2 regions of the Acidovorax bellezanensis genome follow, and region 2 is predicted to be linked to the other one. Evidence: riboswitches for the same ligand, from Rfam matches in the RefSeq annotation. Region 2 holds a riboswitch; the other holds the start of a gene.
The links. Region 2 has a riboswitch for glycine ahead of gcvT (glycine cleavage system aminomethyltransferase GcvT). Riboswitches for the same ligand answer to the same signal wherever they lie in the genome.
Positions count from the first base shown of each region.

Region 1 (7,254 bases), 120 kb from region 2:
CACGTCGTGCCAGCCCGTGGCGGCGCGGTCTTCCTCGGCGCCGCTGATGGCGATCTTGAACTTGCGCGGCAGGAAAGCGAACTCGGGGTGCAGCGTGGTCCACTGGCGCAGGATTTCGGCGTAGGGGCGAGGGTCGATGATTTCATCGATGGCCACGCCGGCCAGCGCGTCGGTGGTGGTGTTGCGGATGCAGTTGCCGCTGGTCTGGATGCCGTGCATGTCCACGCTGGCCAGCAGGTCCATCACATCGGCGGCCTTGGACAGCGGAATCCAGTTGAACTGCACATTGGTGCGCGTGGTGAAGTGGGCGCAGTTCTTGGGCAGGAAAGTCGTGCCCAGCAGGCCCTGGCCTTCCATGGCGGCCTGGAATACGGCTGCTTCGGGCTCGTCGTATTCGCGCGCAATGCGCGCCAGCACACGGATCTGGCGGCTGGCGATTTCGCCGTAGGGCACGGCCACGCGCAGCATGGGCGCGTAGCGCTGTACATACCAGCCGTTTTGCAGGCGCAGCGGGCGGAAGTCGTCTTCCGGCAGCTTGCCGGCTTGCCAGCGTTCGAGTTGGTCACGGAACTGATCGGCGCGCAGCTTCACGAATTCCTGGTCAAAGGGGGTGTATTGGTACATGGCGGTTCAGTGGGAAAACCGGTGGAGCCCAGCCTCTGACGGGCCGGCCGAATGCGGTAAGTACGAGCGCGCGCCCAAAGCCGGGGGACGGCTGTGGGGGCGTGTGCTCAGAACTTGCATGGGCCCGACTGTAGGGGGCGGCACAAGGGAAACAAACTATTGTTTTGTGCTTCCTTTATGCGAATAAGCATATGCACCAAGGCTGGCGCGGCCTGGCGACCGATTGAGGTGCGCGCGAGGCGCAGTTCGGCCCTTACGCCGGCGAGGGCGATGGCAGGCGCTGGGTCGACAAGGCCTTGGCCAGCTTGGCGTCCAGGGGCAGAGGCTCGTCGTGCAACTGCGCTGCCAGCAGTTCGCCGCACAGCAGGGCCAGGGTGATGCCGCGCGCGCCCATGGCCGTGCTGACCCAGAGACCGGGCTGGCCTACGGGGTCGACCGGGCCGACCACGGGCAGGCGGTCCAACGAAGCCAGGCGCACGCCGGCCCACAGTTGGGGTGTCTGCGGGCCGGTGAACGCCGGCGCGAGCGCCTTCGCATGATCGGGCAGCAGGGCTTGCAGCCGTTGCCAGTTGGCCGCATGGGCCGCGGTCTGGTCGGCGGGAGACGGTGGCAGTTGGTCGATGTCGCGCTCGAAAGTCGAGCCCATGAACCAGCCGGTGGAAGAAGTGCCCCCTGAGCGGCTGTTGTCGAGGGGAATATGCGGCACCAGGCTGCCCTTGCCGTTGACAGGAAAGGGCGGCAGGGCCTGGGCGAGGTCGTCGGTCTCGGTGCCCCAGGAGACCTGGCCGCGCATGCGCTGCAAAGGCCAGCTGGCGGGCAGCAACTGGTCGCTGCCATAGCCCGTGGCCACCACCACCAGCGGCGCCTGGGCCAGCACCTGGCCTTGGGCGTCGAGGGCTTGCCAGGCGGGCGCTGCGTCGCTTGCGCACTGGCGCAACTGGGCGACGGTGCTGCGGCCTTGCCAATGGATGCCTGGCTGGGCCAGCAGGGCACGCACCAGCTGGGCCGGCCGTATCCAGCCGGCCTGGGCATGCCAGCAAGCGGGCTGGTCGGCGTGCAGGCCCGCGAGGGCGCGCTGCGCGGCGTCGGCCGGGCGGCTCCAGTCGCGGCCGGGGTGGGGGCGCGCGTCTTCCGTGGCGGGCTTGCCTTCGAGCTGCCAGTCGCGCGGCAGGCCGATCTGGCCGTCGCTGCTTTCCACGCGGTGTTCGAGCACGCCGCAGTGCTGCCAGTCGCGGCCCGGCACCAGCAGGGCCTGGGCATGTTGCAAGCCGGTGCGCACGCCGCTGCGCGACAGGCGCGACAGCAGGCTGTCATCGGGCGAGACATGGGGGGCGAGCAGGCCTGCCGGCAGGCCCGAGGCGCCGGCGGCGGGCGCTTCGGCCTGGTCCAGCACCCGCACCTGCCAGCCGCGCTGCGCGAGCTGGTAGGCCACGGAGGCTCCGGCCAGCCCGCCGCCGATCACGATGCAGTGGCGCTGGTCGATGGGCGGCAGCGCCATGGGCCGGGCCCAGGCGTCGCTGGCGCGGCGCGGCTCCCAGCGCGGCGCGAAGCAGGCCTGGAGGTTGTCGCGCTTGGGCGGCACGCCCGGCATTTTTTGCACCTCGAAGCCGTGTTGGCTCAGGGCGTCGCGCACGGCCCGGGCAATGGTCCAGCTGGCCAGGCGCGTGCCGCGGCGGCAACAGCGCGCCACGGCCTGCAAGGTGTAGGCATCCCACAGTTCGGGGTTGCACTTGGGGCTGAAGCCGTCGAGGTAGACCGAGTCCACGGTCGGCAACTGCTGGCGCAGCTGGGCGCGGGCGTCGCCTATGTACAGCGTCAGCAGCACCCGCCCGCCTTCGAACGACAGGCGGTGCACGCCGGGCAGCAGGCCCCAGAACTGGTCGGCCAGATGCTCGGCCAGCGGGCGCAGCGCCGGATCGCGGGGCGCGGCGCGGCGCATGTCGTCGCTGCTGACCGGATAGGCTTCGACGGAGACGAAATGCAGGCGCTCGGGGCGGGCGGGGTCGGCTTTCCACGCGGCCCAGGTGACGAGAAAATTCAGCCCGAAGCCGAAGCCGGTTTCCAGGATGCGCCACTGGGGCTGGTGGGCCCAGGCCGCAGGCAGGCCGCAGCCGGCGAGAAACACCTGGCGGGCCTGGTCCAGGCCGCCGTTTTCGCTGTGGTAGCGGTCCGAGAAGCGGGGGCTGTAAGGCGTGCCGTCGGGCAGCCAGTCAATGGTTTCGGACATGGAAATCAGGAAAAGGCCTCACTCCCAGCGCTGCTGGTAGGAGAACGTGGGCAGGCGCCATTTGAAGTGGATGGCCATCATGCGCATCGCCAGGCCGCCGGCAAAGCAGATGGCGGTGCTGATGCCGGTGTTGACTTCGAAGGCCCGCAACACCAGGAACAGCACGCACACCGCCAGCGACACGCTGGCATAGAGCTCGCGCCGGAACACCACCGGGACCTGGTTGCACAGTACGTCGCGCAGGATACCGCCGCTGATGCCGGTGAGCATGCCGGAAATGATGACCACGACCAGCGGGTAGTTCAGCTGCAGCGCGACGTTGCAGCCGATCAGCGAGAACGCGATCAGGCCCATGGCGTCCAGCAGCAGGAACAGCTGCTTGAGGCGCAGCAGATGGCGCGCGATCAGCGTGGTCAGCAGGCCGGCGGAAATGACCAGGTAGACGTATTCGGGGTGCTGGGTCCAGCCTATGGGGAAATGGCCCAGCACCATGTCGCGGATGGTGCCGCCGCCCAGGGCAGTGACAAAGGCAATCACGGCGACGCCGAAGATGTCCATGTTGCGCCGGCCGGCGGCCAGGGCGCCGGACATGGCTTCGGCGGTGATCGCCACGAGGTAGATCACCAACATGGTGTCGATGGGAGTGGCCAGGGGCTGGAGCGCGGGAAGGGGAGAAGACACGGAGGACAACTTTGTGTAGAAGCCAGTCCGTCCCTGACGGTGCTGGCACGCCTCTCCCGCTGTCCTTTTTACCTGAGAGTTTGGGCGCTGGGTCAGCGCTTGCCCCTTCGGTGAGTCGAGCGAAACCTCGACTTCTCTCCAGTTGGCGAATGATTTCTGCGGTTCCGGGTACCTGAGCGATTATGGGAGTTTGCGCCTTCGGTGAAAGCGCCTGGCGCCTTGCTCTCCCGCAGAAAGATGGGATTATCCCGTCCTCCCGGTGCCCCCGTCAATGCGGGGGCTGAGCTTCTTACTCGGTAGGAGGCACGTAGCCGGCAGCGGCGTCGGCACCGCCGCCGAAGAAATGGTTTTCCATCTGGCGTGCCAGGTACTGGCGCGCGCGGGCGTCGGCCAGGTTCAGGCGGTTTTCATTGACCAGCATGGTCTGGTGCTTGAGCCAGCCAGCCCAGGCTTCCTTGCTGACGCTTTCCCAGATGCGCTTGCCCAGCTCGCCGGGATAGGGAGGAAAGTCCAGGCCTTCAGCGTCTTTGTCGAGCTTGATGCAGTGAACGGTACGTGCCATGGGGAGAGGTCCTTGTGCTGACTTCAGATGTTTTGGATATAACGAACTGAAATCTTATTGGTTTAAGTTTTGATGGGCTGGTTTCAGAATGCAAACAGCAGCGAAGAACCGCTGATTGCAACCTTCATCAAGGCCCAAATGACAATTCGCCGTCACTTTATCAAGTTTCCAGTACTTCTTGCGCTGACCTCCAGCCTTGCACTCACGGCGGCTCCGGCCATGGCCCAGTCCTTGACGCTGCTGAATGTCTCCTACGACCCCACGCGCGAGCTGTACGCCGAGTACAACCAGGCCTTCGCCAAGCACTGGAAAGCCAAGACCGGGCAGGTGGTGTCGGTCAAGCAATCGCATGGCGGCTCGGGCAAGCAGGCGCGCTCCATCATCGACGGCATCGACGCCGATGTGGCCACGCTGGCGCTGGCCGGCGACATCGACGCCGTGGTCAAGAACGGCGGTCAGGTGAACGCTGATTGGCAAAAACGCCTGCCGCACAACTCCGCGCCCTACAGCTCGACCATCGTGTTCCTGGTGAAGAAAGGCAACCCCAAGGCCATCAAGGACTGGGATGACTTGATCAAGCCCGGCGTGCAGGTGATCACCCCCAACCCCAAGACCTCGGGCGGCGCGCGCTGGAACTACCTCGCGGCCTGGGAGTTTGCCAAGCGCAAGTACGGCGGCGAGCCCCAAGCCAAGGAATTCGTCGGCAAGCTCTACCAGAACGTGCCCGTGCTCGACACCGGCGCGCGCGGCTCGACCATCACGTTCGTGCAGCGCGGCGTGGGCGATGTCCTGCTGGCCTGGGAGAACGAAGCATTCCTGGCGCTCAAGGAGTTCGGCCGCGACAAGTTCGACATCGTCGTGCCTTCGCTTTCCATCCTGGCCGAGCCCTCGGTGGCCGTGGTCGACAAGGTGGTCGACAAGCGCGGCACACGCGCCGTGGCCGAGGAATACCTCAAGTACCTGTATTCGGACGAAGGCCAGGAGATTGCCGGTCGCAACTTCTACCGCCCGACTTCGGAAAAGGCCAAGGCCCAGTTCGCCAGCACCTTCCCCAAGCTGGCGCTGGTGACCATCGACCAGGCATTTGGCGGCTGGGCCAAGGCGGACAAGGCGCACTTTGCCGACGGCGGCAGCTTTGACCAGATCTATACCCGCAAGTAAGCAGGGGCCGGCAAGGTCCGGCGCCGCAAGGAGAACCCCCATGAAGACCTGCCTGCAGTCCGCAGCCTGTGGCATCGCCCGGCCCGGCCCGGCTTGGCCCGCGTTGCAGCTGATCGCCACGACGGCGGCCAGCTGGAACCTGATTGCGCCGGTGCGCGCGCGCAAACGGGTGCGCCGCATCGCGCTGCGCGGCATCGCCCCGGCGCGGGCCCACAGCTGCAACACGTCTGCACAGGGCGGCGCATGAGCATCAGCGGCGTTCACCACTTGCAACTGGCGTTTCGCGCCGGCAGCGCGCAGGCCATGCAGCATTTCTACGGTGATCTGCTGGGCCTGGGCGAGTTGCCGCCAGACCGCGCCCAGCCAGGCGCCAGGCTGCGGTTTGCGGCCGGCGGTCAGCGCATCGATCTGGTGGCGGTGGCGCAGTGGCAGTCCCTGCCCAGCGCGTCCCACCTGGCATTCGAAGTGCAGGACCTGCCCGCGCTGCGCCAGCGCCTGCAGGCCGCGCAGTGGCCGCTGGTGGAAAACCAGGGCCTGACCGGATTTTCGCGGTTCTACCTCAAGGACCCGGCGGGCAATCAGCTCGAATTTTTGGAAGCAGAGTCAGTCACATGAATTTTCAGCAGTTGCGCTCGGTGCGCGAAACCGTGCGCCGGAGTTTCAACCTCACCGAGGTCGCGCAGGTGCTCTACACCTCGCAGCCCGGCGTGAGCCGCCAGATCCGCGAATTGGAAGACGAGCTGGGCGTGCAGATTTTTGTGCGCCTGGGCAAACGCCTCACCGGCCTGACGCCGCCGGGTGCGAGCCTGATGCCCATCGTGGAAAAACTGCTGTTCGAGGCCGACAACCTGCGCCGCGCCGGCCAGGACTTCAGTGCCAGCGAGCAGGGGCGGCTGGCGATCGCCGCCACGCATTCGCAGGCCCGCTATGCGCTGCCCCAGGTGGTGCGCGATTTTCGCCACCGCTTTCCCGAGGTCGTGCTGCATTTGCACCAGGGCTCGCCCCAGCAGGTGGCGCAGATGCTGCTCAGCGGCGAGGCCGACATCGGCGTGGCCACCGAAGCCCTGTCGGGCCATGACGCGCTGGTCACCTTGCCTTGCTACCGCTGGACACACAGCATCGTCGTGCCGCCAGGCCATCCGCTGCTCGACGTCCCAGGACCGCTGACGCTGGAGCAACTGGTGCAGTACCCCATCATCACCTACGAAGTGGGCTTCACCGGCCGGGCCCACATCGACGAAGCCTTCGCGCGCGAAGGCCTGACGCCCGACGTGGTGCTGTCGGCCATGGATGCCGATGTGATCAAGACCTATGTGGAACTGGGCATGGGCGTGGGCATCGTGGCGTCGATCGCGGTCGACGCCGAGCGCGACCGCCATCTGCGTCTGCTCGACGCCGGCCATTTGTTCGAAGTCAACCTCACGCGCCTGGGTCTGCGCCGCGGGGCCTGGCTGCGCGGCTATGCCTACCATTTCATCGAAAGCTTTGTGCCCACGCTCACGCGCGATGTCGTGGCGCAGGCGCTGGCCGTCGGACCGAGCGCAGGCTGAGCGGGCGAGGGGCTTTGGCCGGCAGCCTGCAGCGCTGCCCGGCGCATGCGGGAAAATCAGCGCTCCGTCACCGTTTTGCCTGTTGCCCGCGATGCCCCGTTATTTCCTGTTCCACAAGCCCTATGGCGTCCTGTCCCAATTCACGCCCGAGGACGGCGCGCGCTCGCTGGCCGAGTTCGGCCTGCCCAAGGGCGTCTACCCCGCAGGCCGGCTGGACAAGGACTCGGAAGGCCTGCTGCTGCTCACGGACGACGGCCCGCTGATCGAGCGCCTGCTCAATCCCAAGAGCGAAAAACCCAAGACCTACTGGGTGCTGGTCGAGCGGGTGCCGACCGAGGAGTCATTGCAACGCCTGCGCACGGGACTGCGCATCGAGGACTACCAGACCAAGCCCTGCGAGGCCGTTCTGCTCGATCCCCAGCCCGAAGTGCCGCCGCGCGAGCCGCCCG
Region 1 is NZ_JAODYH010000007.1:511,408-518,661, reverse strand. It holds gene N0K08_RS16355 (nitrite/sulfite reductase) at 1-624, opposite strand, end outside; gene mnmC (FAD-dependent 5-carboxymethylaminomethyl-2-thiouridine(34) oxidoreductase MnmC) at 878-2,851, opposite strand; gene N0K08_RS16345 (trimeric intracellular cation channel family protein) at 2,870-3,481, opposite strand; glycine riboswitch at 3,682-3,772, opposite strand; gene N0K08_RS16340 (oxidative damage protection protein) at 3,822-4,094, opposite strand; gene N0K08_RS16335 (sulfate ABC transporter substrate-binding protein) at 4,233-5,255, shown strand; gene N0K08_RS16330 (hypothetical protein) at 5,296-5,502, shown strand; gene N0K08_RS16325 (VOC family protein) at 5,499-5,870, shown strand; gene N0K08_RS16320 (CysB family HTH-type transcriptional regulator) at 5,867-6,805, shown strand; gene N0K08_RS16315 (pseudouridine synthase) at 6,897-7,254, shown strand, end outside.
Region 1: another riboswitch for glycine. It lies ahead of N0K08_RS16345 (trimeric intracellular cation channel family protein); the one in region 2 lies ahead of gcvT (glycine cleavage system aminomethyltransferase GcvT).

Region 2 (7,254 bases):
CAGCTGGGCCACGACCAGGTCATGGCTCAGCGCCGGCAGTCCGGCCGAGCCCGCATGCGACAGCTGCTCGTGCGGATAGAGCACCGACATGCAAGGGCCCATTTCGGTGGTGCCGAACACCTGGACCAGGCCCGAGCCCACCTGGCGCGTCCATTCGCGTATCAGGTGCGGCGCCATGGACGCGCCGCCATACTCCACCAGGCGCAGGCTGCGGGTGTCGCGCGCGGCGAGTTCGGGCGCGTTGAGCAGCATGGAGACCATGGTCGGCGCGGCAAAGAAGAAGCTGACTTTTTCTTCCTCGACCAGGCGCCAGGCCTCGGCCGCGTCAAAGCGCCGCTGCAGCACCAGCGTCGAGCCCACCTGCAGACGCGGCAGGAAACTGGTGTGCAGCTCGGCCGTATGGTTGAGCGGCGCCAGCGACAGGCCTACGTCTTCGCGCCTGAACTGCATCACCTGGTGCATCAAGGCGTTGTGCGCGATCTTGCTGCGGTGGGTGTGCAGCACGCCCTTGGGCCGGCCCGTCGTGCCGCTGGTGTACATCAGGATGCAGGGGTCGGTTTCGTCCACGGCGATGGCCGGCGCCTGGCTGGATTGGCCTGCGGCCAGCGCGCTCAGACGCGCTGTCGTGCCTGCGGGCGAGACATCGCCAACTCCCTCGTCGGCGTAAATCCAGTGGGCCACGCCGGCGCTCTCGCCCGCCAGCAAGGCCTGGGCACGGGCCACGACTTCGGCGCCTTCGCGCTCGAACACCAGAGCGCGGGCCTGGCCGTCGCCCAGGATGAAGGCCAGCTCCTGCGGCGCGAGCCGGTAGTTGATGGGATTGAACACGGCGCCTATGCGCGCCGCGGCCAGCAAAGTGAAGACAAAGGCCGGCGTGTTGTAGAGAAACGCGGCCACCACATCGCCGCGCGCCAGGCCCAGCGCCTGCAAGCCATGGGCGTGGCGGTTGACCTCGGCTTCTAGTTGCGCATAGGTCCAGGCGCGGCGCTGGCCCCCATCCCAAGCCACCAGGGCCGTCTTGTGGGGCAGGTAGCGCGCAGGCCATGACAGGGTGTCGCCCAGGGTGAGTGGCATTGCAAGTCTCCAGAGTATTGGCAAAATCTGGCGCCAGTGTAGGCACTGCCTTATCGCTGGCGGGAATTTGCATATGGGCAGGAAACCGGCGGTCCGTGCGCCCGGAATGCGCGCGAAGCCGGTAGAATTTGCGCTGTCAGGAGAGAGTGCTGCGCGGCCGCTGGCTGCACGTCGCACCGCCGAAGGCGCAGGAGCTTCCCGCCCCAAACGCTCAGGCAAAAGGACTGACCAACGTCCGCCATCGCGCGGGCGTGCCTGGCTGGAGAGAGGCGGCCGCCGGACACGGCACGGTCGCCCACCGAAGGAGCAAACCCACGCCCACCGGCGTCGGTGAATCTCTCAGGTAAAGCGGACAGCAGGGCATTCGATCGCCACGGACTGTGCCATGCTTGTGCATGCGCGGCCCCGGCGCCGTGCCTGCCTTGGAGAGACCGACCATGACCGCTGTGCCCTGCCCCTCCGCTCCCCATTTCCCCAGCGCCGCGCCGGGCGAGCTGCTGCACACACCGCTGCACTCCCTGCACCTGGAACTGGGCGCGCGCATGGTGGAATTCGCCGGCTACCACATGCCGGTGCAATTCCCGGCCGGCCTGATGGCCGAACACACCCAGACCCGCCAATCCGCGAGCCTGTTCGATGTCTCCCACATGGGCCAGCTGCGCCTGGTCGGCGGCGGCGCCGCTGCGGCGCTCGAATCGCTGATGCCCATGGACCTGCAAGACCTGGCCGTCAACCGCCAGCGCTACGGCCTGCTGCTCAATGACCAGGCCGGCATCCTCGACGACTTGATGCTGGTCAACCGCGGCAACGACTTCCTGCTGGTGGTCAACGGCGCCTGCAAGAAGGCCGACCTGGCCCATCTGCAAGCCCGTATCGCCAACCTCTGCGAGATCGAGCCCCTGGGCGAGCAGGCCTTGCTGGCCCTGCAAGGCCCGCTCGCCGCGAGCGTGCTGCAGCAGTTGGTGCCCGGCGTGCAGCAGCTGCTGTTCATGGACGGCGCGGCCTTTGTCTGGGAAGGCTGCGAGCTGTTCATCACCCGCAGCGGTTATACCGGCGAAGACGGTTTTGAGATTTCCCTGCCCGGCCCGCTGGCCGAAGCCTTTGCCCGGGCCCTGCTGCACCACCCCGAAGTCGCGCCCGCGGGCCTGGGCGCGCGCAACTCGCTGCGCCTCGAAGCCGGCATGTGCCTCTACGGCAACGAGCTCGACGCCAGCACCACCCCGGCCGAAGCCGGCCTGCTGTGGGCCGTGCAGAAAGTGCGCCGCTCAGGCGGTGCGCGCGCCGGCGGCTTTCCCGGCGCCGACCGGCTGCTCGCGCAAATCGACCAGCCCGCGCTGCGCAGCCGCCAGCGCGTGGGCCTGCGGGCGCTGGAACGCATACCGGTGCGCGAGCCTGCGCCCCTGCACGACGACAGCGGCCGCCAGATCGGCCAGGTCACCAGCGGCCTGCTGTCGCCCAGCCTGAACCAGGCCATTGCCCAGGCCTATGTGGAGCCCGCCTTTGCCGCGCCCGGCACCCGCCTGCACGCCCTGGTGCGCGGCAAGCCCGTGCCCATGGAAGTCATTCCCCTGCCTTTTGTGCCCAGTCGCTACCACCGCGGCTGAGCATGTCCGAAATACCCCCGGCGACGGGATACAGTGCGGACTGGCTTTTCTCACCCTGTCTTTTTTGCTTTTTCTTGGAGTCTTCATGAGCGTTCAATTTTCCAAAGACCATGAGTGGATCAACGCCGCCGACCAGGCCGCTGCTGTCGTCGGCATCACCGTGCATGCCCAGGATGCGCTGGGTGACGTGGTGTTCGTCGAGCTGCCCGAAGTCGGCAAGACCTTCGCCCAGGGCGAAGTCGCTGGCGTGGTCGAGTCCGTCAAGGCCGCGGCCGACATCTATATGCCCGTGAACGGCGAAATCGTCGAAGTCAACGAAGCCCTGCGCGACGACCCTTCGCTGGCCAATTCCGATCCACTGGGCGCGGGCTGGTTCTTCAAGATCAAGCTCAGCGATCCGGAGCAGCTGTCCGCCTTGCTGGACGAGGCCACGTACACGGCCTTTACACAAGAGTAATCCCCGCGGGGGAGCCGGGCTCACACCCGGCGGTCTGCTTTCGGTCTTTCGCTGCTTTCACAGGTTCTGCCATGACGATGCCTTCCACTCCCGCGCTACACACCCTAGAGAACCCCGCCGAGTTCATCGCCCGCCACATCGGGCTGAGCCCGGAAGATGAAGCGCTGATGCTGGCGGCGATCGGCGCCGAGTCGCGCCGCGCCCTGATCGAGGAGATCGTGCCGCCAGGCATTGCGCGGCGCCAGCCCATGCGCCTGCCCCCAGCCGTGGGCGAAGCCCAGGCGCTGGCCGAACTCAAGGCCCTGGCCGCTGGCAACCAGGTGCTCAAAAGCTTCATCGGCCAGGGCTATTACGGCACCCACACACCGGGCGTGATCCTGCGCAATGTGCTGGAGAACCCCGCCTGGTACACCGCCTACACGCCTTACCAGGCAGAAATTTCCCAGGGCCGGCTCGAAGCGCTGATCAACTTCCAGACCATGGTCTGCGACCTGACGGCCATGCCCATCGCCAATGCCTCGCTGCTCGACGAGGCCACGGCCGCGGCCGAAGCCATGACCTTGGCGCTGCGCATGACGGAGTCGACCAGCCGGCGCTTTCTGGTGGCCGGCGACACCCACCCGCAAACCGTGGAAGTCATTCAGACCCGCGCCGCGCCGCTGGACATTGAAGTGGTGCTCACGGATTCACCCCAGGCCTGGAGTAAAGCACTGGCCGGCGACTACTTCGCCGCGCTGGCCCAGTACCCGGGCACCGACGGACGCATCCGTGACTTCAGCGCCGACGCCATCCAGGCCCACGCACGCCAGGCCGCGTTCATTGTCGCCACCGACCTGCTGGCCTTGACTCTGCTGACCCCGCCCGGCGAATGGGGCGCCGACATCGTCGTCGGCAGCAGCCAGCGCCTGGGCATGCCCATGGGCGCGGGCGGCCCGCATGCGGCTTTCATGGCCTGCCGCGACAGCTACAAGCGCTCGCTGCCCGGGCGGCTGGTCGGCGTCAGCCTCGACAGCCAGGGCCAGCCGGCCTATCGCCTGGCCTTGCAGACGCGCGAGCAGCACATTCGCCGCGAAAAGGCCACCAGCAACATCTGCACCGCCCAGGTGCTGCCGGCCGTGATCGCCAGCATGTACGCGGTCTACCACGGCCCCCAGGGCCTGGAGCGCATCGCCCAGCGCGTGGCCAGCTACACCGCCATCCTGGCCCAGGGGCTCACAACGCTGGGCCATTCCGTGGCCGACCACGGGGCCTTCGACACCCTGTGCCTGCACACCGGGCGGGCGACGCGGGCCCTGGCCGCGCGCGCCGTCAGTCTGGGCGCGAATCTGCGCCTGCATTCGCCCGAGTCGTTATGCATCGCGCTGGACGAGACCACGACCCGCGCCGACATCGAACTGCTGTGGCGGATCTTTGCCGCGCCCGGCCAGGCCCTGCCCCAGTTCGCAGCCTTTGAAGCCGGCGTGGCGCTGCGCATTCCCGCCGCCCTGCGCCGCCGCAGCCACTTCCTGACCCATCCGGTGTTCCATCGCCACCATGCGGAAACGTCCATGCTGCGCTATATCCGCCGGCTGTCGGACAAGGACCTGGCGCTGGACCGCAGCATGATCCCGCTGGGCTCGTGCACCATGAAGCTCAACGCGACCAGCGAGATGATTCCCATCACCTGGCCGGAGTTCGCCCATATCCACCCGTTCGCGCCCTCCGAGCAGTTGGCCGGCTATCGACAGCTCGATGCCCAGCTACGGGCCTGGCTCAGCGAAGCCACGGGCTATGCGGGCATCAGCCTGCAACCCAATGCCGGCTCGCAAGGCGAATATGCGGGGCTGCTGGCGATCCGCGCCTTCCACGCGGCCCAGGGCCAGGGCCAGCGCGACATCTGCCTGATCCCGTCCAGCGCCCACGGCACCAACCCGGCGAGCGCGCAAATGGTCGGCCTGGAAGTGGTGGTCACGGCCTGCGATGCCCAGGGCAATGTGGACCTCACCGACCTGGCCGCCAAGTGCGTGCAGTACAGCGAACGCCTGTCCTGCGTGATGATCACCTACCCCAGCACCCATGGTGTGTTCGAGCCCCAGGTCGAGGCGCTGTGCGCGCTGGTGCACCAGCACGGCGGGCGCGTCTATGTCGACGGCGCCAACATGAACGCCATGGTGGGCATTGCCGCGCCCGGCGAATTCGGCGGCGATGTCAGCCACTTGAACCTGCACAAGACTTTCTGCATTCCGCATGGCGGCGGCGGCCCGGGCGTGGGCCCGGTCTGCGTGGTCCAGGACCTGGTGCCCTTCCTGCCCGGCCATGCCTCGACCGGTCTGGTCTCGGGCGTGGGCGCGGTGAGCGCCGCCCCACTGGGCAATGCCGCCGTGCTGCCCATCAGCTGGATGTACATGCGCATGATGGGCGCCGAGGGCCTGCGCCGCGCCAGCGAAACCGCCATCCTCAGCGCCAACTACATCAGTTGCCGCCTGCAGGCGCACTACCCCACGCTTTATGCCAGCGCCAGCGCCCCGGGCCTGCCGGCGCGCGTGGGCCACGAATGCATTCTGGACCTGCGCGGCTTCAAGGCCACGAGCGGCGTGATGGCCGAGGATGTGGCCAAGCGGCTGATCGACTACGGCCTGCATGCGCCCACGCTGTCGTTTCCCGTGCCCAACACCTTGATGATAGAGCCCACGGAAAGCGAGCCGCTGGCGGAAATCGAGCGCTTCATCGACGCCATGATCGCCATCCGTGAAGAAATCCGGCAGATCGAGTCCGGCGACGCCGCGCGCGAAGGCAACCTGCTCAAGAACGCCCCGCACACCGCCGAGCAGCTGCTGGCCGCCGCCTGGCCCCATGGCTACAGCCGCGAACAGGCGGCCTTCCCCGTGCCGGTACTGCGCCACGCCAAGTACTGGCCGCCAGTGGCGCGTATCGACAACGTGCATGGCGACCGCAACCTCTTTTGCAGCTGTATCCCTCTGAACGAGTATTGATGCGCCCCTTTCCGGGGCGCGCTGCTTGCATGGGCCATGGATAACTGAGTGGGTTGTCCGCCTTCTACCCTGCCGCGCTTGTGGTGATTGAGGGCCGGGCTTACACTGCGCGGCGTCTGCGAGTTCCTCTACCGTACGGCCACTGCCCCACCATCCATGAGCCGTCCCGACCTGTCCTTTCTTCTGCGCAAAGACGACCCGCTCGACTTGCACACCCTGATGGGTCCCGGCATCGACGAGATGCAGGAACTCCCGTCCCGCCCCTGGTCGCTGGAGCCGGTCGTTCCCGTCGCCGATGACCCGCTGGACACCCTGGTAGCGGAGCTGCGCAACTACCAGCACGAGCTGGAAATCCAGAACAAGGTGCTGGATTACAGCCAGGCCGTGGCCGAAAGCGCCTCCGAGCGCTTCGAAGCCTTGTTCGCCAGCATTCCCCTGCCCCTGCTGGTGCTCGACGAGCACGACATGGTGATCCAGGCCAATGCCATGGCGCACAACGCCTTCCAGCCCACGGAACGCGACCGCCTGCTGGTCTCTTTCATGCCGCTGGTCTGCGAAAGCCATGCCGATCGCGTCTGCAATGCCTTCATCGCCGCACGCGAACGCGGCGGCAGCGAGGTGCATGAAGTGGTGTTCATCGTCAATGACGATGTCCATCTGTGCGGCGACCTGCACATTGCCTGCATCGAGATTCCGCAGAAAAAAGGCCCGCCGATCGCCCAGTTTCTCTGCGCCGTGGTCGACCAAGGCCCTTTGCTGGCCGAGCGACTGGCGCTGCAGGAACGCAACAAGCAGCTGTTCGCCAGCGAGCGCCGACTGGAGTCGGTGATCAATTCCAGCCTCGACGCCATTCTCTGCGTGGACAACGCGCAGCGCATCACGGTGTTCAACCCCACGGCCGCCGCGCTGTTCACCTGCGCCTCCGAGGACGCGCTGGGCAGCCCGCTGGAACGCTTCCTGCCCGATGCGGCGCAGGCGCTGGCGTTTGCCTCGCTGACCACCCAGGCCGTGCTCGGCGAGATGACGGCCTGCACCGCCAGCGGCAAGCAACTGGCGGTGGAAGTGAGCGTGGCTTTCGTGCAGCATGGCGGCGGTGAAACCACGACCACGGTGTTCGCCCGCGACCTCACCAGCCGCAAGAAAGCCG
Region 2 is NZ_JAODYH010000007.1:393,920-401,173, forward strand. It holds gene N0K08_RS15810 (fatty acid--CoA ligase) at 1-1,074, opposite strand, end outside; glycine riboswitch at 1,202-1,311, shown strand; glycine riboswitch at 1,324-1,440, shown strand; gene gcvT (glycine cleavage system aminomethyltransferase GcvT) at 1,512-2,678, shown strand; gene gcvH (glycine cleavage system protein GcvH) at 2,764-3,135, shown strand; gene gcvP (aminomethyl-transferring glycine dehydrogenase) at 3,207-6,107, shown strand; gene N0K08_RS15830 (PAS domain-containing hybrid sensor histidine kinase/response regulator) at 6,264-7,254, shown strand, end outside.